DNA from 4 places in the Mesorhizobium sp. M0047 genome. Region 1 is predicted to be linked to each of the others. Evidence: riboswitches for the same ligand, from Rfam matches in the RefSeq annotation. Region 1 holds a riboswitch; each other region holds the start of a gene.

Evidence for each region. A riboswitch is a leader RNA that binds a small molecule or an ion and turns the genes downstream of it on or off. The one in region 1 is predicted to bind thiamine pyrophosphate.
Region 2: it holds a riboswitch for thiamine pyrophosphate, as region 1 does, so the genes downstream of both, thiC (phosphomethylpyrimidine synthase ThiC) here and thiB (thiamine ABC transporter substrate binding subunit) in region 1, are expected to answer to the same signal.
Region 3: it holds a riboswitch for thiamine pyrophosphate, as region 1 does, so the genes downstream of both, NKJ89_RS09870 (YkoF family thiamine/hydroxymethylpyrimidine-binding protein) here and thiB (thiamine ABC transporter substrate binding subunit) in region 1, are expected to answer to the same signal.
Region 4: it holds a riboswitch for thiamine pyrophosphate, as region 1 does, so the genes downstream of both, thiC (phosphomethylpyrimidine synthase ThiC) here and thiB (thiamine ABC transporter substrate binding subunit) in region 1, are expected to answer to the same signal.

Annotation. Positions count from the first base shown of each region.
Region 1 covers NZ_JAMYUW010000026.1:12,933-18,075, forward strand. Annotated here, with positions in the region: gene NKJ89_RS22600 (ABC-F family ATP-binding cassette domain-containing protein) at 1-1,691, opposite strand, end outside; gene NKJ89_RS22605 (thiamine diphosphokinase) at 1,693-2,337, opposite strand; TPP riboswitch at 2,425-2,539, shown strand; gene thiB (thiamine ABC transporter substrate binding subunit) at 2,583-3,581, shown strand; gene thiP (thiamine/thiamine pyrophosphate ABC transporter permease) at 3,818-5,143, shown strand, end outside.
Region 2 covers NZ_JAMYUW010000014.1:79,099-84,241, forward strand. Annotated here, with positions in the region: gene thiO (glycine oxidase ThiO) at 1-519, opposite strand, end outside; gene thiC (phosphomethylpyrimidine synthase ThiC) at 516-2,351, opposite strand; TPP riboswitch at 2,455-2,571, opposite strand; partial or broken gene NKJ89_RS15955 (IS5/IS1182 family transposase) at 2,757-2,945, opposite strand; gene pmtA (phospholipid N-methyltransferase PmtA) at 3,159-3,755, opposite strand; gene NKJ89_RS15965 (DUF309 domain-containing protein) at 3,915-4,451, shown strand; gene NKJ89_RS15970 (MFS transporter) at 4,656-5,143, opposite strand, start outside.
Region 3 covers NZ_JAMYUW010000008.1:68,537-73,679, forward strand. Annotated here, with positions in the region: partial or broken gene NKJ89_RS09855 (ABC transporter substrate-binding protein) at 1-504, opposite strand, end outside; partial or broken gene NKJ89_RS09860 (ABC transporter ATP-binding protein) at 497-1,263, opposite strand; gene NKJ89_RS09865 (ABC transporter permease) at 1,260-2,090, opposite strand; gene NKJ89_RS09870 (YkoF family thiamine/hydroxymethylpyrimidine-binding protein) at 2,105-2,713, opposite strand; TPP riboswitch at 2,704-2,817, opposite strand; gene NKJ89_RS09875 (hypothetical protein) at 3,036-3,371, shown strand; gene msrA (peptide-methionine (S)-S-oxide reductase MsrA) at 3,728-4,246, opposite strand; gene NKJ89_RS09885 (glycosyltransferase family 39 protein) at 4,378-5,143, opposite strand, start outside.
Region 4 covers NZ_JAMYUW010000042.1:50,702-55,844, reverse strand. Annotated here, with positions in the region: gene NKJ89_RS28915 (NAD-dependent succinate-semialdehyde dehydrogenase) at 1-132, shown strand, start outside; partial or broken gene NKJ89_RS28910 (MFS transporter) at 229-753, shown strand; gene NKJ89_RS28905 (DUF309 domain-containing protein) at 960-1,484, opposite strand; gene pmtA (phospholipid N-methyltransferase PmtA) at 1,659-2,255, shown strand; TPP riboswitch at 2,434-2,550, shown strand; gene thiC (phosphomethylpyrimidine synthase ThiC) at 2,653-4,488, shown strand; gene thiO (glycine oxidase ThiO) at 4,485-5,143, shown strand, end outside.

The DNA.
Region 1 (5,143 bases):
GCCGGATCGGCGATGTTGTTCTCGAGCCTAGAGATCGACGCCATCACAGCTTCGATTTTCTTGGGCAGCGATTCCAGCGCGAATTTCTGCTTGAACGACAGTTTCTTCGCCGGCCCCTTTGGCGTTGTGGACTCGCTCTTGCCTGGTGCGGGCGCTTCACCGTTTTCGGCCTTCGCCCGTGCCTTGCGGTCGTCCAGCCTGGTGCCGCCGCGCTGCGCCAGCATGTCGGAATAACCGCCGGCATATTCGATCCAGCGGCCGTCGCCATCCGGCGCGATCAGGCTGGTCACGGTGCGGTCGAGGAAATCACGGTCGTGGCTGACCAGGATGACCGTTCCGGCAAACCCGGCGACCAGTTCCTGCAGAAGCTCCAGCGTCTCCATGTCGAGATCGTTGGTCGGCTCATCGAGAACCAGAAGGTTTGCCGGCCGGGCCAGCACGCGGGCCAGCAAGAGCCGCGCTCGCTCGCCGCCGGACAGTTCTCGCACCGGCGTGCGCGCCTGCTCCGGCTTGAACAGGAAATCCTTCATGTACGAGACGACATGGCGCTGCTCGCCATTGATGACGAGGTTTTCGCCGCGTCCGTCGGTGAGATACTGCGCCAAGGTCTCCTGCGGGTCGACCGCCTCGCGCTTCTGGTCGAGCGTGGCGATTTCCAGATTGGTGCCGAGCCGCACCGAACCGACATCGGGCTTCATCTCGCCGGTCAGCATCTTCAGCAGCGTCGTCTTGCCGGCACCGTTCGGCCCGACTAGGCCGACCCGATCGCCGCGCTGGATGCGAGTCGAAAACCCCTTGACCACGGTGAGATCGCCAAAGCTCTTCTCGATATTCTTGGCCTCGATCACCAGCTTGCCGGATTCTGCGGCATCGCTGGCCACCATAGTGGCCGATCCTTCGGCCCCGCGATGGCCGCGAAAACGCTGGCGCATGGTCTGCAATTCGCCCAACCGGCGCATGTTGCGTTTGCGCCGCGCCGTCACGCCATAGCGCAGCCAGTGCTCCTCACGCACGATCTGGCGGCCAAGCTTGTGCTGCTCGCGCTCTTCTTCCTCCAGCACCAGGTCGCGCCATTCCTCGAAATGACCAAAGCCCTTGTCCAACCTGCGGGTCTGGCCGCGATCGAGCCAGACCGTGGCGCGTGATACACGCTCGAGGAAGCGGCGGTCGTGCGAGATGACGATCAGTGCAGACGAGGTGCGGACGAGCTCCTCCTCCAGCCATTCGATCACGGATAGATCGAGATGGTTGGTCGGCTCATCGAGCAGCAGGATGTCGGGTTCGGGCGCCATGACGCGGGCCAGGGCGGCGCGCCTCGCCTCGCCGCCGGACAGGTCGTTCGGCCGCTCCTCGCCGGACAAGCCGAGATGCTCCATCAGATAGCTGGCGCGGTACGGGTCGTCGGCGGGGCCAAGTCCGGCCTCCACATACGCCCGGACACTGGCAAAACCCTCCATGTCGGGAATCTGCGGCAAATAGCGTATGGTCGCCGAAGGCTGGCGGAACACCTCGCCGTCCTGCGGCTCGATCAGGCCGGCGGCTATCTTCAGCAGCGTCGACTTGCCCGACCCGTTGCGGCCGACCAGCGCGATCTTGTCGCCTGCCGACGCCGTCAAGGCGGCACCATCGAGCAGCGGCGTGCCGCCGAAGGTCAGTTTTATACCGTCGAGATTGAGAAGGGGCGGGGCCATATCAGCTTTCAGGCAAGGGATAGGGATGGGCGAGCAGTATCGCGCGGCCGTGGCCCAGCGCGATTTCGAGGCGGCCCCTGACCTCATTGGAAATGGTCAGCGACGAGCCAAACGCCACCTCGACGTGGTTCAGCGGCCATTTGGCGCCGGTGACGGTCAGGCCGGCGAGTTGGGAAAAGCCGAGCACCGAAAACAACGTGCCGTCGGCATAGTCGAAGCCAGCCTTGCCGTGGAGCAGGGGGACGCCCTCCTGCGCGCCGCTGGTTAAAAGCACATCCGTCCCGGCCTCGGCCAGCCGCAGGGCCAGCGCCAGATGCAGGAAGGCGTGGTCGGCGCGCTTGCCGCCGAAGGCGCCGGCGAGCACCAGGCTGGTCGCACCGAGCTCCAGTGCGGCGGCGATGGCCAGTTCGCCATCGGTCTTGTCCTTTTCGGCCGGGAAAGTCCGGCGGGGGACAGTCGCGAGATCGTCCGGCAGATTGGCCGGCACGGAATCGAAATCCCCCACCCACAGTTCCGGGACAAGGCTGAGCAGCCGCGCATGGCCGATGCCGGCGTCGGCGGCAATCACCCGGGAGCCTTCGACCTGGCGGTCGAGCCGTGGCGTGCGGATGAGGTCGCCGCCAAGCAGGATGGTGAATGTGCTCATATCGTGTGGCCCTTACCAGCCAGGCGCCGGAAACGGAAGGCGGCAAACTCGCACTTGCGTGGAGGATCGGCCCGGCCTATGTGTCGAAACGCTCTAACGGGGTGCCGGACGCGATCTTCGCGGACCGGCTGAGAGGCAGTCTCGCCAACCCGCTGAACCTGATCCGGTTTGTACCGGCGGAGGGATTAGACGTTTCGGACAGTCCGACGCCTCAATTCCTTTCAATTCGAACGAAGGAGGCGCCGATGCGCACGCTCTTATACGCTCTTGTCTCAGCCATGACCTTGGTCTTGTCCGGACCGGCCTTGGCCAAGGACAAACTCACCATCTACACCTATGAAAGCTTCACCGCCGACTGGGGTCCGGGTCCCGTGGTGAAGAAGGAATTCGAGGCCGAATGCGGTTGCGATGTCGAGTTCGTCTCGGTCGCCGACGGCGTCGCGCTGCTCAACCGCGTCAGGCTGGAAGGCGCATCGACCAAGGCTGATATCGTGCTCGGCCTCGACACCAATCTGACCGCCGATGCCAAGGCCACCGGCCTGTTCGCACCGCATGGCGCGGTGGCGGACGTCTCTGTGCCAGGCGGCTGGAGCGACGACACTTTTGTCCCCTTCGATTACGGCTATTTCGCTGTCGTCTACGACACCGAGAAGCTGAAGAGCCCGCCGAAAAGCCTGAAGGAACTGGTCGACGGCAGCGCCGACGACAAGATCGTCATCCAGGATCCGCGCACCTCGACACCGGGCCTTGGCCTGCTGTTGTGGGTCAAGTCTGTCTATGGCGACAAGGCGCCGGAGGCCTGGGCCAAGCTGAAGGCGAAAGTGCTGACCGTGACGCCGGGCTGGAGCGAGGCCTACGGACTGTTCACCAAGGGCGAAGCGCCGATGGTGCTGTCCTACACGACCTCGCCGGCCTACCACATGGTCGCCGAGAAGACAGAGCGCTACCAGGCTGCCTCTTTCGAGGAGGGTGAATATCTGCAGATCGAGGTCGCGGGCATCACCACGACAGGGGCCAAGAACCCGCTGGCGGCAAAGTTCATGGCCTTCATGACAGGGCCGAAATTCCAGGATGCCATCCCCGAAACCAACTGGATGTTCCCGGCCGGGAAGACCGACAAGCCGCTCAACCCGGCCTTCGACAAACTGGTCAAGCCGACCAAGACATGGTTGTTCAGCCCCGAGCAGGTCGCCGCCAACCGCAAGGCCTGGGTGGATGAGTGGCTGACGGCGATGAGCAAGTAGGGCTCAGCCACATCGGATGTTTGCGCCAAGCCACCCCCCTCTGGCCTACCGGCCATCTCCCCCTCAAGGGGGGAGATCAGCTGCTTTGCTGGCGGCTCGTCCCCGGCAACGTCGGAGGTTGGCGAAGGCATGGGTAACGGCTAATCTCCCCCCTAGAGGGGGAGATGTCCGGCAGGACAGAGGGGGGCGCGACGGAGCGCAATCCTCGCTAAGAACCTCAAGTCAGGTGGCCCAGCGTGCAACGCGCGTCTGACCCCCGCATCACAGCTGGCATCCTGGCGCTCGCCGCCATCGCGCTGCTCATCGGCGGCGCATTTGCCGGCCTGTTTTTCGAAGGCGGCCACGACCTCTCTGGCGCCTGGGCAGCCTTCGATCCCTATCTCCTGCGCGTCGTGCGCTTCACGCTCTGGCAAGCGGTATTGTCGACGCTGCTCTCCGTCGTGCCTGCACTGTTCGTCGCACGCGCTATGTCGCGGCACCCACGCTTCTTCGGCCGCGCCTTCATCCTGCAACTGTTCGCCGTACCGTTGGCGCTGCCGGCCATCGTCGCGGCACTCGGCGTGCTGGCGCTTTATGGCCGCGCCGGCTATTTCGCCGGCGTTCTCACGGTGATCGGCGGCGGAAGCTGGCCGGGCATCTATGGCCTGTCCGGCATTCTCGTCGCCCATGTGTTCTTCAACCTGCCGCTGGCGACGAGGCTGTTCCTCGAGGCGCTGCAGACCATTCCATCCGACCACTGGCGGCTGGCGAGCCAACTCGGCATGGCAGCACGGCCGGCGTTCCGGCTGATCGAATGGCCAACGCTGCGTGCGGCATTGCCGGGTGTCGCCGGGCTTGTCTTCATGCTCTGCATCACATCCTTCACGATCGTGCTGACGCTCGGCGGCGGGCCGGCCGCGACGACACTGGAGGTCGGCATCTACCAGGCGCTGCGCTTCGATTTCGATCCCGCGCGGGCGGTGACGCTGACGCTGCTGCAGATCGCCTTGACCTTTATCATGGTGCTGGCCCTGACGCGGCTTGGCGCCAATGTGGTCGGCGACACCAACCTGCCAGTTGCCCAACGCCGCTATCTCTCCGTCAATAGGAGCGAGAGCTGGCTGAACGCCATGCTCATTGCCTTGGCGCTGCTGTTCGTCGTCGGGCCGATGGCAGCGACGGTGACGGCCGGGTTGAGTGCCGACCTCGGCCGGCTGGCCGGTGAGGCCACTGTCCGACAGGCTGCTCTGACCAGTGCGGTGCTGGCCTTGCTGTCTGCACTGCTCTCGGTGATGCTGTCGCTGGCGCTGACCATGGCACGGCGGGCACTGGCGTTGAAACGCCGGGCTGGCCCCCGGACAATGCTTGAGCATGTCACGGATACAGGCGCCGGCTTTGTCCTGGTCGTGCCGCCGATCGTCATCGGCGCCGGCTGGTTCCTTTTGCTGCGCCATGTCGGCGACGTCTTCGCCATCGCCCCGGTCATGGTCGTCACCGTCAACGCGGTGATGGCGATGCCGTTCGCCCTGCGCGCCGTCCGTCCCGCCTACGATGCGGCCAGCGAGCGTCACGAACGGCTCTGC
Region 2 (5,143 bases), on a different contig from region 1:
GATCTGACGATCGCAACCAAAAACATGCTGGGCGTCGGCGCCGAAGTGGAATTCAACACCCGTGGCCGCGAGCTTGTCATGAAGTGCTGCCATCGCCTGGCGCGGATCAAGATGGCCCTCAGCGGGGAAGAGCAATCCGCGGCGGAAGCGGCCGGCTAAGTCGGGCTCCAGCAAGGCAATTTCATCTTCCTCGACGCGCCGATAGCCTGTCGTGCGGCTGGCGAACCGGTCGAGCTCGCCCGCATCGCGCGGCGCGGCCAAGACCAGCGTTCCCCGTCGTGTTACCAAGCCGGGCGTTGCGGCGTTCCACCAGTCGGCGGCGTCGCGTCCGAGATCCAGCACCGGCTGCTCGGCGCTTTCACGCTCGCACCACGGCGCCAACATGCCACCGGCGAACCACGACGCATTGCCCCCAAGGGCAGGCCTTGTCTCGGCAACGGTAACCGCCGCGCCGCGTGCGGCGAATTCGAAGGCGGCGGTGAGGCCGGCAACGCCGGCCCCTTTGACCAAGACCTTCATGATGGCTCACGTGGCTGAGGTATGAGCGGTGCGCCGGTCTCGTCCGCCGGCAGGTAGAGATCGCCGCCCTCGCGGTACTTCGCCGCCATCGCCGCCATGCCCTCTTTCTGTGCCTCGGCGCGGATGTCGTGAGAGATACGCATGGAGCAGAATTTCGGTCCGCACATCGAGCAGAAATGCGCCACCTTGTGCGCTTCCTTGGGCAAGGTCTGGTCGTGGAAGGACCGCGCGGTTTCCGGGTCGAGCGACAGATTGAACTGGTCCTCCCAGCGGAACTCGAAGCGCGCGCGGGAAAGCGCATCATCCCTGACTTTCGCTGCCGGATGGCCCTTCGCCAGGTCGGCGGCGTGGGCTGCTATCTTGTAGGTGATCACGCCGATCTTGACGTCGCTGCGATCGGGAAGGCCGAGATGCTCCTTGGGCGTGACGTAGCAGAGCATGGCGGTGCCGAACCAGCCGATCATCGCGGCGCCGATGCCTGAGGTGATGTGGTCGTAGCCCGGCGCGATGTCGGTCGTCAGCGGTCCAAGCGTATAGAACGGCGCCTCGCCGCAGACGGCGAGTTGCTTGTCCATGTTCGCCTTGATTTTGTGCATCGGCACGTGGCCGGGCCCTTCGATCATCACCTGGCAATCCTTCGCCCAGGCGATCTGCGTCAGCTCGCCGAGCGTTTCCAGCTCGGCGAACTGCGCCGCGTCGTTGGCATCGGCGATCGAGCCTGGACGAAGGCCGTCGCCGAGCGAGAAGGAGACGTCGTAGGCTCTGGCGATGTCGCAGATCTCGGCGAAGTGCTCGTAGAGGAAGCTTTCCCGGTGATGGTGCAGGCACCATTTGGCCATGATCGAGCCGCCGCGCGAGACGATACCCGTCACCCGGTCGACGGTCAGCGGGATGTAATGCAGCCGCACGCCGGCGTGGATGGTGAAATAGTCGACGCCTTGCTCGGCCTGTTCGATCAGCGTGTCGCGGTAGACCTCCCAGGTCAGATCCTCGGCAATGCCGCCGACCTTTTCGAGCGCCTGGTAGAGCGGCACCGTGCCGATCGGCACCGGCGCGTTGCGCACGATCCAGTCGCGGATGTTGTGGATGTTGCGGCCGGTCGACAGGTCCATCACCGTATCGGCGCCCCAGCGGATCGCCCACACCATCTTTTCGACCTCTTCGGCCATCGACGACGTGACGGCCGAATTGCCGATATTGGCGTTGATCTTGACCAGGAAATTGCGGCCGATGATCATCGGCTCGCTCTCGGGATGATTGATGTTGGCGGGAATGATTGCCCGCCCGCGCGCCACCTCGTCGCGCACGAATTCCGGCGTCACGAAGTCGGGGATCACCGCGCCAAAGGCTTCGCCGTCGCGTTGCAGCTTGCCGCGCAGGATCTCGCGGCCGAGGTTCTCGCGGATGGCGACGAACTCCATTTCGGGTGTGATGATGCCGGCGCGCGCATAGGCAAGCTGGGTCACCGCCTTGCCTGCCTTGGCCCTGAGCGGCCGGTTGCGGATGGGAAATTCCGGCGTCAGACGCTCGCCAATCGCAAATCCGTTGTCTTCCGGCCGAACATGGCGGCCGTCATAGGCTTCGACATCAGCGCGTGCCGCAATCCATTCGCGGCGACGCCGGGCAAGGCCTTTTTCGATGCTGGTTTCGATGGCCGGGTCGGTATAGGGGCCGGACGGATCGTAGACGGTGACGGGCGGTTCGCCCGCCGTCGGATGGACGGAGATTTCGCGCATCGGCACCCTGATCTGCGGATGGAGGACGCCGGACTTGTGGATTTTCCGTGAGGCAGGCAGCGGCCCTGTCGACACGGCGGGGGTGAGGGCATTCATCTTGAGGCTCCTTTGCTCATGCATTGGAGACCCAGTTCTGTGCCGGAAGGATGAAAAGACGCTTCTGTCGACCTGCCGAAATAGGACCTCGGGCGTAAACTCCCGCAAAGCGCTTGCACCGTCCCTACGCCAGTATGAACTGGATCAGGTTCAACGGGTCACTGCGCCGCGAAAGCCAGCAGTATCTCAGCCCCTTGCCGGGACTCCCCTGGTGAATGCCTCAGGTTGAACGGGCCGGCGCTATTTTGTCAAGCGCATTTGGCCCGCCCGTGCGACCCGCGAACTTAGCGCCGCCGTCCGAGAAATAGCCGTGCTTACGGCGCCACGTCACCGGTTTAGCCAAGAAGGACGCCTTTCTGACGTTTTTGAAATTCAGGGAGGAGCATCTGCGATTGCACAAAGATCATTGCGTGAGAGACATCGATACCGTAGCCGCCCGAAGGTTCGCTCGACCACCCTGCGGCGCGGCAGGATTTGGAGCCATTCTGACCGTCCAATCGACGGATGATCTCGACCATCAAGTGCAGGTGCCAGTGAGCTTGAGCCATAGGCACCATTGGCGAACAGATGCTTCACCCAGCGCTGGCGCTTGCGCTGACAACCTCCCGGAATTAACCTCGCGCGGACGACCGCGACGTCTTCGGCATCAGCGGTCCGAACTGCACCCACCGCTCGTCTGTCAAATCAAACCAGGACCGCTTCGTCATATTGGCAATCTGGCATCTGCCCCTGCTCTGTCCACATCCTGTTTGGGTGGAAGGCCACCACCCAGCGGAACCCTCAGAGAAGGAAACCGTCCAGATCTGGCTAGACTGCTCGACGATAAGTCCAGAGCTGTGCCGGCGGTATGTTGCGAACGACGAAGTCATAGTGGGAAACCACGTAACGGTCTGGCATCTTGATCACCGGCGACAGAGGTCCATACGTGATCTGAATTAGGGGCCGGCCCGCAGGAATACGGGCGAGCAGATCCTCAACCAGCGCGACACGCTGTTGCATTGGAAAGCTCAACAGCGGGACTGCACTTATAACACAATCGAACTGTTCACCTTTGCGCTCACCCAGAGCTGCGTCCAGCGCAAATGCGTCGCCCAATCTGAAGTCCACATTCGGGAAGCGTTGCACCAAGCCGTCGTAGAAAATCCTGGAATATTCGACTGAAACCAGCTGGCGCGGCTTGATTCCCCTAGCCAGGATCGCCTTTGTGATGACACCGGTTCCCGCGCCAAGCTCCAGAATCGGCAATCCTGACCGTGGGTTCACCACGCTTGCCATCCGGCGTGCCGCATAAACCGAAGTGGGAATAAGGGCTCCCACGCCCTTCTTGTCCTTTTGCCAGCCTTTGAAGAATTGGACTTCTTCCTCAAACCTTTTGCCGAGCCGCTCCTTCAGTCGCAAAATCATATCTTCTCCCTGCGTCAGCCGCTTACCCAACGTCATGAATTTGGCAAAGCGCGTTTTGGCCAATCTCGCCACCCTTTACAAGCCCGTTAAGACTGCTTGCCTGTCACGACGCGGTCAGCATGAATTGCCCCTTAACGCACTTTCATGTTTGCTGGGCCTATGTTTCGCCCTCGCCTGCTGCCCGAAAAAAGTTTCCCGAGCTATGCGTATCTGCCCGGCAAATATCCGCATCCGGTGCGTAATCCCTTGGGCCACAGTTACCGATCAGATCCGGTGACCGTCGCCGTTGGCGAAGCGCTCGGCTCAGATGTGTTTCGATGGGGAATCGACCTTTTCAATCACGGCTACTACTGGGAAGCCCATGAAGCCTGGGAGCCTCTCTGGCAGGCTGCGAAACAAAGCGCTCAGCACCGCCTGCTCTTCAAGGGACTGATCCTGTTGGCGGCGGCCGGCGTGAAGATCCGTGAGGGAAAGCGGGCCGCCGCGGCGCGCCATGCGACAAGAGCTGCAGGGCTTTTTCGTCAGGTGGTGAGTCCGGGCGGCCTGTTTGAGAAAGCGCTGGGAATAACACCTGCCGCGCTCGCTGAACATGCCCAAGCGATCGTAGCTTACCCGGTTGTTCTGCGGGAGCCAAAGCCTGCCCAGCCTGAGCCCGTCTTTGATTTCATACTCGCACCAGTATCCGAGAGCGTTTGATCGGCAATTCAGTGGTCCAAGCTAACTTGGTCAGCAGGAAACGGGGCCTTTGAAAACCGCTCACCACCCGCATGCGTCACAAACAATAAGAGTGCAGTATTATAGGCAACTCGCGGCCGCTTCGATGTCGATGGTCTTGAGGGTCGGGGGCTGACCGGTCGCGCTCGTAGCCAATCGATTGATGGCAGAGATGCCGGCCAGGCTTCAATGACGGGGATGGCGAAAAGCTGAGTGCTCGGGCTTGCGGGCCGAGCTTGTCGGCCGCTCGATGGAAAGTGTCATTTGAGGTGGGGTCTCGGCCGCGTGCAGCTGAAAGACACGCTCGTCCAGTTCCTTGTCCACTTCCGTCAGACGATGATTGAGGCGAAGGTAGTCCGTCCAGGTCGGCGTGCGGAACGTTTCTGTCCAATGCATAGGCTTCTGCAGGTTGCGCTGGAGCGTCCAGTTCCGAGCACCGACGCGGCTGTGTACATGACGCCGCTGCCGCATGAGGTCGAGGAAGGCCTCGAGATTTGTCTCGGCTATCAGATATTCGACCTTGACCACGATCGGTCCGCTTCTCGGCTTCAGATTGAGAGCGACAGCTGGGGCATCGAATTCCTCCAGAGGATCGGGCTCGGAGTCGCGGCGCTCGCGAAGAGGAAACAGAACGCCAGCTGCAGCGACGAGCAGCAGGGCTCCAGCGGAACCCT
Region 3 (5,143 bases), on a different contig from region 1:
ACCGTCTCGAAATTGCCTTTGCCGCCGTCGTGCCGGATGATCGTGCCGATTAGTGCGTTTTCCCAGGCGCTGCCGAAGCCGCCATAGGTCAGGCCGTCGAGATTCCGCGGGCTTTTGATCTCGCTGCGCGCGGCGTTGAAAACCACGCGGCCGGTTTCGGATTGCACTACGGCATAGACGCCCTTCAAGTCGGCCCCGGCGGCTTTCTGGGTGAACAGGCTGATCGTGCCGTTGATGCCGAAATCGGCGACGCGGTTGGCGACCAGCGTGCCAGCACCGGCATCGCTGTAAGGCAGGATCCCGACCTCGAGTCCAGCTTCGGAATAGAACCCCTTGTCGCGGGCGACGAACAGGCCGATGTGATTGGTGTTGACCGTCCAGTCGAGTGCGACGGTAACCTTTTTGCGCCGCCGATTGTGCCCGGGCTCGCCCCGATCCGGCAAACAGCGGAAGGCCGGTGGCAAGGGTCAGCAGCAGAGCCTGCCGGCGCGTCAAGTCAATCATGGTCATTTCCTTTGGATGGGTTGGGGTTGAGGATGATGTCGAGGATCTCGGCCTCGAGCGCACTTGCCTGGCGCGCAGCATCGCCGCCGAGGCTGCGCGGTCGCGGCAGCGGCACCTTGATTTCGCGCACGATGCAGGCCGGGCGCGCCGACAGCACATAGATGCGGTCGGACAGGAATACGGCTTCGCGCACATCATGGGTGATCAGGAGCGCCGTCCAGCCGTGATCCCGCCACATCCGCTCAAGCCAGCGCTGCATCGCGGTGCGCGTGAGCGCGTCGAGCGCGCCGAACGGCTCGTCGAGCAAAAGCATGTCGCGCTCCTGCACCACCGTGCGCAGCAGGGCCGTACGCTGGCGCATGCCGCCGGACAGCTGAGCAGGAAAATGCCGCTCGAAGCCAGCAAGCCCGAACTCGGCAAACAGCGGCGCAACACGTGCCCGCGCCGCCTTGCGCCCGATGCCCTGCACTTCGAGCCCCAGCGTCGTGTTGTCGAGAATGCGTCGCCACGGCATCAGCGCGTCGCGTTGCGGCATGAAGGCGAAATGCCTGCCGTGGTCATCGAGGGCGCGCCGTCGAACAACATCTCGCCCTCGCCGTGCTCGGCGCCGGTCAGAAGCTGGAACAGCGTCGACTTGCCGGCGCCCGAGGGCCCAAGCACCGAGACGAACTCACCAGCGCCGACACTCAGCGAAATATCGGCCAGCACGTCGAGCCCACCGAACGCCTTGCGCACATGCCGCAGTTCGAGCCGGCTCATCGCCGCTTCCCTGCGGTATCCTTGCCCTCCCAAGGCATGGCAATGCGCTGCAACAGTACGGTCAACCCGAACAGGGCAAGCGTAAGCGCTGCGCTGACGCCGACAGCGGCCAGCACCAGGTCGGGGCGGAAATTGTTCTTGGCGTTGAGCATATAGATGCCCAAGCCCTTCGCCGCACCCGCATATTCGGCGAAGATAGCGCCGACCACGGCATAGGTGATGGAGATCCTCAGGCCAGCAAAGAAGTAAGGCAGCGCCGAAGGCAGCCGCGCCAGCACGAAGATGCGCCAGCGCCCTGCCCCCATGGCGTGCAGCATCTGGCCGATCTCGGCCTCGGTCGACTCGTAACCCTCGACCAATGCCACCAGCATCGGAAAGAAGGTGACCAGCGCCACCAGCATGATCTTGGGCGCCAGTCCGGAGCCAAACCACAGCACCACCAGCGGCGCGATCGCCACCAGCGGCAATGTCTGGCTGAAGATGAAGACGGGAAACAGCGCGCGGCGCAGCGGCTGGAAAAAGTCGACCAGTATCGATAGCGCAAAGGCGACGCTGAGCGAACAGGCAAAGCCAAGCAGCGTGGCGCGGATGGTCGGAGCGGCGTTGTCGATCAACGCCTCGCGATTGAGCATCGCTTGCTCAAGGACGCGTGACGGCGCCGGCAGTGTCGTCGGCTTGATGCCGGAATAGATGGCATAAAGCTCCCAGGCCAGCAGGAGCAGTCCGACCGACATCGTCACCGGTACCGCCTTGACAAGAAGGCTCGCGATCGGGCGCGAAGAAACTGGGGATGGGACCACGGCAGGTAACCTTTGACGGCCTCGCATAGGCGGCGGCTGTTTCAGACGGCCGACGGGCTGTTGGCTGAAACCGTGACGTCGAGGGTTACGTGGCCGGCACCCGGTCCGAAGCGGCAGAAGGCCGCGTCAAGCGCCGAAAAGATCGCGCCCGCATCACCGCGCAATTTCGTGCAGAAATGCTTGGAGCGCTCATAGACGCCCGACTGCTTGAGAAAATCGATGCAGCCGTAGATCTCATCCATATGGTCGTCGGTGCCCATCACATAGAGCGAGAACTGCGCTGCCGCCGGCTGGCCAGTCGAAGCCGCGCCGCGCACCGCCGCGATGGCCGCATCCCTGCGCGGGCCGAGTGGCCCGACCGGTCCGCCAAGGGCATCGGAGCGGCAGATCGGATCGTCCGGCTCGCCCGGGCAGCCGCGTGAGATGGTGGCTGACAGCACGCAATGTTTACCGCTGCGCGCCGCCGCCACGAAGAGGTCGCGCATGGCTGGAAACAGCACCTCGGGTGGCCCGACCAGCAGGGTCGAGATGTCGTCGGTCTCGATCCGGAGCTTGTCGCGATAGGGACCGAGCGCGCCCAGCGCGCCAAGGATGACGCCGACGAAATCGTCGGCCATGGGATATAGGGAAATCTGTGCGCCTGAAAACATGGCCCGCCTCGCTCCGCTGGTATTACCCAGATCAGCTTTTAGGGTCTGTGGGCTTGCCGCCCCCGTCTCAGCCCCGACCGTACGGAGCACCCCTGTGGATGCGCGGGTTAAAGCACCAATCAAACCGAAGTGAAAGCCATTTTTTCAGCGCGCTGCACCAAAAAGCATTGCGCCAGGCGTGGTTCTTGGGTCGAAGACGCCGATGTTTCTGGAGCGAAATTTTATCGGGAACCTTCGCTGCCGCGACCGGTTGTCCCCATAGTCGCAAATGCGATCACCTTCGTAGAAACAAGCGACGAGTTCACAGAAATGGAGACAAACCATGTTCATGAAAATCCTCGCAGCTTCGGCTCTCACGATTGGTCTGGCCATGTCAGCCATGGCGCAAAGTGCCGGCAGCAATAACGCAAGTGGCGATGGCGCCGGCAGCGGGAAGTCGGTGACTGTGGAGCCGAACACCCCGGCTTCGCCGAATACGGTTAGGCCCGGTACTGTCGACCTCGGCATAACCAACAGCACGACCGGCATGCCCGGCGACATGAATTCGAACGCAGATCGAAATTGCCCGGCCGGCCCGCAGGGCGCGCAGCCTGACGCCACCCACACCTCGCCGGGCACCTCTGTGCCGACGGTCAACGATAACCACTGCGGTAAGTAGGCCATTGCCGGCAACCGAGGAAGCCGCGAGCGCATGCTCCGCGGCTTTTTTGGGCGCCCGCGGAACCGGGCACTCCTAAACAAGGCCAAGCTGGCATTATCGATCTTTTCAAGCGGGGCGCGGTCTCGCAGCCGCCAAGGGTCAACGCCATACCCAACGCAGCAGGCGTTACCCCCCGCAGCGTGTTCCTAGCCGCGCTTGATTTGCCACGTAGCGTGCTAAGATGGCGCAGTCCTTGATATCAGGCGCTCGACGGCTGCACCGAGGTGACAAGGCGCAGTGACCTGAAAGGGCTTGGCCTGCGACGAAGCCGCTCGACGGTCTCGTCGAGCCGGCACAGTCGCCGGTTGTGAAGTCTACGAAACAGCCTTTTCGCGAACCGGCAGCTTCCAGCCCGGCCTGACGAAGTGGCAGGTGTAGCCGTTGGGATATTTCTCCAGATAGTCCTGATGCTCAGGCTCGGCTTCCCAGAAGGGACCGACCGGCGCCACTTCGGTGACGACCTTGCCCGGCCACAGACCCGAGGCATCGACATCGGCGATAGTGTCCTCGGCGACGCGCTTCTGTTCGTCGCTGGTGTAATAGATCGCCGAGCGGTAACTCAGCCCGACATCGTTGCCCTGCCGGTTGCGGGTCGTCGGATCATGGATCTGGAAAAAGCGCTCCAGCAGCGTGCGATAGCTGATGATGGCCGGGTCGAAATTGATCTCGATGGCTTCGGCGTGGGTGCCGTGGTTGCGATAGGTGGCATTGGGCACGTCGCCGCCGCTATAGCCGACACGGGTGGAGATGACGCCGGGATAGCGCCGTATCAAATCCTGCATGCCCCAGAAACAGCCGCCGGCAAGAACTGCACGTTCGGTCGAAGTCGCCATATCACGTCTCCTCAAAAGCAATTCCACGAAAAGCGTGTAGCGATTTTCCGTCTGGAATTGCGCAAAATCAACTTGGATCTCCCATAAATGGGCATTGTCTCTTGCTCCGTCCAGCGGACCGCCGACCTGCTTCAGTTGCTCGTTTGGGCGAGGCTGTCGATCGCATTCGCCAACTGCGGCGCGCCGGGCGGAATGGCGGCAAAGCTGACCACCACCGGCGGCGCCCTGAGCGACCAGTCGAAAAGAACGGTTTTGACCGGGACGTTGCCCACCCACACCTGCAGTCGAGGTGGCACGTCGCGCCCAGGCCAGACCAGCAGTATGCCGTGGTCGCGCAGCCGATCCTTGGTGATCCAGGGGGCATACTGCATGTTCAGGTCGGTGAAGATCGACGGCTTGTCATAGGCGTTGAGGCCCGCCAGCGACGCGATAAGGGGATGGCCGCCGACGATGTCGAGCCGACCGGGCGCGGCCGCGTGCCAGACGACCTCGGCCTCATCCGATATCTTCTGCGCCGGCCAACAGACGGCGTCCATCCGTCCACGCAAATTGCATTTCGTCCAGCGGATCCCCGCATAAGCACCAGATATGCCGATGATGCAGACGAACGCGCAGATCGCCAGCTTTCGCATCTCGACGGTGCCGAGGCGGTGGCCCAGCAAGGCAAGCGCCACAACGCCAGCAAGATTGTACATCGGCGCGCCCCAGGCCTCGCCTGCCCCGGTGAACAGGGACGCCACCATGACGAGGAGCGCCGGGCCAAGCCCCATCCACAAGAGGTAAACGAGAATACCGCGCCCAACGGGCTCTTGCGGCGGCGCCGAGCGCCGCAGCAGCCCTGATATCGCCAGCACCAGAACGAAGCCGCAGAGCCCGGCCATCTGGACGCCGATATAA
Region 4 (5,143 bases), on a different contig from region 1:
AACACAGGACGCATGTCCTCAGAAGCCGCGCCCTTCGGTGGGATAAAACAGTCCGGCATCGGGCGGGAAGGTTCCCGCCACGGCCTCGAAGACTATCTTGAAATGAAGTACCTCTGCATGGGCGGCATCTGAGGCGGCGGGCGGCGACTGCCGCGATGAAGGCCAGCGGTCGGCCGTACGCCACGGATGGACCCCATAGTTTTCAGATTCGCGGAACAATCCGCACCCACGGTGGCCGAAAACCATTCGTTGACCTGGGCGCTGGAGGGCTCCGCTGGAGCCCTGTTGATCGTCGCTGCAGCCGGCGTTCTCTTTCCTCTTCGAGAGCGCCGCGACTCCGAGCCCGATCCCTTGGAGGAATTCGATGCCCCAGCTGTCTCTCTCAACTTGAAGCCGAGGAGCGGCCCGATCGTGGTCAAGATCGAATATCTGATAGCCGAGAGAAATCTCGAGGCCTTCCTCGACCTCATGCGGCAGCGGCGCCATGTACACAGCCGCGTCGGTGCTCGGAACTGGACGCTCCAGCGGAACCTGCAGAAGCCTATGCATTGGACAGAAACGTTCCGCACGCCGACCTGGACGGACTACCTTCGCCTCAATCATCGTCTGACGGAAGTGGACAAGGAACTGGACGAGCGTGTCTTTCAGCTGCACGCGGCCGAGACCCCACCTCAAATGACCCTTTCCATCGAGCGGCCGACAAGCTCGGCCCGCAAGCCCGAGCACTCAGCTTTTCGCCATCCCCGTCATTGAAGCCCGGCCGGCATCTCTGCCATCAATCGATTGGCTACGAGCGCCACCGGTCAGCCCCGACCCTCAGACCATCGACATCGAAGCGGCCGCGAGTTGCCTATAAACATTACTGCACTCTTATTGTTTGTGACGCATGCGGGTGGTGAGCGGTTTTCAAAGGCCCCGTTTCCTGCTGACAAAGTTAGCTTGGACCACTGAATTGCCGATCAAAGGCTCTCGGATACTGGTGCGAGTATGAAATCAAAGACGGGCTCAGGCTGGGCAGGCTTTGGCTCCCGCAGAACAACCGGGTAAGCTACGATCGCTTGGGCATGTTCAGCGAGCGCGGCGGGTGTCATTCCCAGTGCTTTCTCAAACAGGCCGCCCGGCACTCTCACCACCTGACGAAAAAGCCCTGCAGCTCTTGTCGCATGGCGCGCCGCAGCGACCCGCTTTCCCTCACGGATCTTCACGCCGGCCGCCGCCAACAGGATCAGTCCCTTGAAGAACAGGCGGTGCTGAGCGCTTTGTTTCGCAGCCTGCCAGAGAGGCTCCCAGGCTTCATGGGCTTCCCAGTAGTAACCGTGGTTGAAAAGGTCGATTCCCCAGAGAAACACATCTGAGCCGAGCGCTTCGCCAACGGCGACGGTCACCGGATCTGATCGGTAACTGTGGCCCAAGGGATCACGCATCGGATGCGGATATTTGCCGGGCAGATACGCATAGCTCGGGAAACTTTTTTCGGGCAGCAAGCGAGGGCGAGACATAGGCCCAGCAAACATGAAAGTGCGTTAAGGGGCAATTCATGCTGACCGCGTCGTGACACGCAAGCAGTCTTAACGGGCTTGTAAAGGGTGTCGAGATTGGCCAAAACGCGCTTTGCCAAATTCATGACGTTGGGTAAGCGGCTGACGCAAGGAGAAGATATGATTTTGCGACTGAAGGAGCGGCTCGGCAAAAGGTTTGAGGAAGAAGTTGAATTCTTCAAAGGCTGGCAGAAGGACAAGAAGGGCGTGGGAGCCCTTATTCCCACTTCGGTTTATGCGGCACGCCGGATGGCAAGCGTGGTGAACCCACGGTCAGGATTGCCAATTCTGGAGCTTGGCGCGGGAACCGGTGTCATCACAAAGGCGATCCTGGCTAGGGGAATCAAGCCGCACCAGCTGGTTTCAGTCGAATATTCCAGGATTTTCTACGACGGCCTGGTGCAACGCTTCCCGAATGTGGACTTCAGATTGGGCGACGCATTTGCGCTGGACGAAGCTCTGGGTGAGCGCAAAGGTGAACAGTTCGATTGCGTTATAAGTGCAGTCCCGCTGTTGAGCTTTCCAATGCAACAGCGTGTCGCGCTGGTTGAGGATCTGCTTGCCCGTATTCCTGCCGGCCGGCCCGTGATTCAGATCACATACGGACCTCTGTCGCCGGTGATCAAGATGCCAGACCGTTACGTGGTTTCCCACTATGACTTCGTCGTCCGCAACATACCGCCGGCACAGCTCTGGACTTATCGTCGAGCAGTCTAGCCAAATCTGGACGGTTTCCTTCTCTGAGGGTTCCGCTGAGTGGTGGCCTTGCACCCAAATAGGATGTGGAACAGAGCAGGGGCAGATGCCTGATTGCCAAGAAGACGACGCGGTCCTTGATTTGACAGTGGGCGGGCCAAATGCGCTTGACAAAGCCGCGCCGGCCCGTTCAACCTGAGGCATTCACCAGGGGAGTCCCGGCAAGGGGCTGAGATACTGCTGGCTTTCGCGGCGCAGTGACCCGTTGAACCTGATCCAGTTCATACTGGCGTAGGGACGGTGCAAGCGCTTTGCGGGAGTTTACGCCCGAGGTCCTGTTTCGGCAGGTCTACAGAAGCGTCTTTTCATCCTTCCGGCACAGAACTGGGTCTCCAATGCATGAGCAAAGGAGCTCAAGATGAATGCCCTCACCCCCGCAGTGTCGACGGGACCGCTGCCCGCCTCCCGGAAAATCCACAAGCTCGGTACCATCCACTCGCAGATCAGGGTGCCGATGCGCGAAATCTCCGTCCATCCGACGGCGGGCGAACCGCCCGTCATCGTCTACGATCCGTCCGGCCCCTATACCGACCCGACAGTCGAAACCAGCATCGAAAAGGGCCTCGCGCGGATTCGCCATAAATGGGTTATCGCGCGGGGCGATGTCGAAGCCTATGACGGCCGCCATGTCCGGCCGGAAGACAACGGATTCGCGGTGGGCGAACGCCTGACACCGGAGTTTCCCGTTCGCAACCGGCCGCTCAGAGCCAAGGCCGGCAAGGCGGTGACACAGCTTGCCTATGCGCGCGCCGGCGTCATCACACCCGAAATGGAGTTCGTCGCCATCCGCGAGAACCTTGGTCGCGAGATCCTGCGCGGAAAGCTTGAGCGCGACGGCGAGGCTTTCGGCGCGACGCTGCCCGATTTCGTCACACCCGAATTCGTGCGCGACGAGGTGGCGCGCGGACGCGCGATCATTCCCGCCAACATCAATCATCCCGAGAGCGAGCCGATGATCATCGGTCGCAATTTTCTGGTCAAGATCAACGCCAACATCGGCAACTCCGCCGTCACATCGTCGATGGCCGAAGAGGTCGAAAAGATGGTGTGGGCGATCCGCTGGGGCGCCGATACGGTGATGGACCTGTCGACCGGCCGCAACATCCACAACATCCGCGAATGGATCGTCCGCAACTCGCCGGTGCCGATCGGCACGGTGCCGCTCTACCAGGCGCTCGAGAAGGTTGGCGGCATTGCCGAGGATCTGACCTGGGAGGTGTACCGCGACACGCTGATCGAACAGGCCGAGCAAGGCGTCGACTATTTCACCATCCACGCCGGCGTGCGGCTGCATTACATCCCGCTGACCGTCGACCGGGTGACGGGTATCGTCTCGCGCGGCGGCTCGATCATGGCCAAATGGTGCCTGCACCATCACCGGGAAAGCTTCCTCTACGAGCACTTCGCGGAGATCTGCGACATCTGCCGCGCTTATGACGTCTCCTTCTCGCTCGGCGACGGCCTTCGTCCCGGCTCGATCGCCGATGCCAACGACGCGGCGCAGTTCGCCGAGCTGGAAACGCTTGGCGAGCTGACGCAGATCGCCTGGGCGAAGGATTGCCAGGTGATGATCGAGGGGCCTGGCCACGTGCCGATGCACAAAATCAAGGCGAACATGGACAAGCAACTCGCCGTCTGCGGCGAGGCGCCTTTCTATACGCTCGGACCGCTGACGACCGACATCGCGCCGGGCTACGACCACATCACCTCAGGCATCGGCGCCGCGATGATCGGCTGGTTCGGCACCGCCATGCTCTGCTACGTCACGCCCAAGGAGCATCTCGGCCTTCCCGATCGCAGCGACGTCAAGATCGGCGTGATCACCTACAAGATAGCAGCCCACGCCGCCGACCTGGCGAAGGGCCATCCGGCAGCGAAAGTCAGGGATGATGCGCTTTCCCGCGCGCGCTTCGAGTTCCGCTGGGAGGACCAGTTCAACCTGTCGCTCGATCCCGAAACGGCGCGGTCCTTCCATGACCAGACCTTGCCCAAGGAGGCGCACAAGGTGGCGCATTTCTGCTCGATGTGCGGTCCGAAATTCTGCTCGATGCGTATCTCCCACGACATCCGCGCCGAGGCACAGAAAGAGGGCATGGCGGCGATGGCGGCGAAATACCGCGAGGGCGGCGATCTCTACCTGCCGGCGGACGAGACCGGCGCACCGCTCATACCTCAGCCACGTGAGCCATCATGAAGGTCTTGGTCAAAGGGGCCGGCATTGCCGGCCTCACCGCCGCCTTCGAGTTCGCCGCACGCGGCGCGGCGGTTACCGTTGCCGAGACAAGGCCTGCCCTTGGGGGCAATGCGTCGTGGTTCGCCGGTGGCATGCTGGCGCCGTGGTGCGAGCGTGAAAGCGCCGAGCAGCCGGTGCTGGATCTCGGACGTGACGCCGCCGACTGGTGGGACGCCGCAACGCCCGGCTTGGTAGCACGACGGGGAACGCTGGTCTTGGCCGCGCCGCGCGATGCGGGCGAGCTCGACCGGTTCGCCAGCCGCACGACGGGCTATCGGCGCGTCGAGGAAGATGAAATTGCCTTGCTGGAGCCCGACTTAGCCGGCCGCTTCCGCCGCGGATTGCTCTTCCCCGCTGAGGGCCATCTTGATCCGCGCCAGGCGATGGCAGCACTTCATGACAAGCTCGCGGCCACGGGTGTTGAATTCCACTTCGGCGCCGACGCCCAGCATGTTTTTGGTTTCGATCGTCAGATCGACTGTACGGGAATGGCGGCACAAAATGACTGGCTGCGCGGCGTTCGCGGCGAAATGCTCACCCTGCGTACCCCTGATATGTCGCTGTCGCGCCCTGTCAGGCTGCTGCATCCGCGCTTTCCACTGTACGCAGTGCCGCG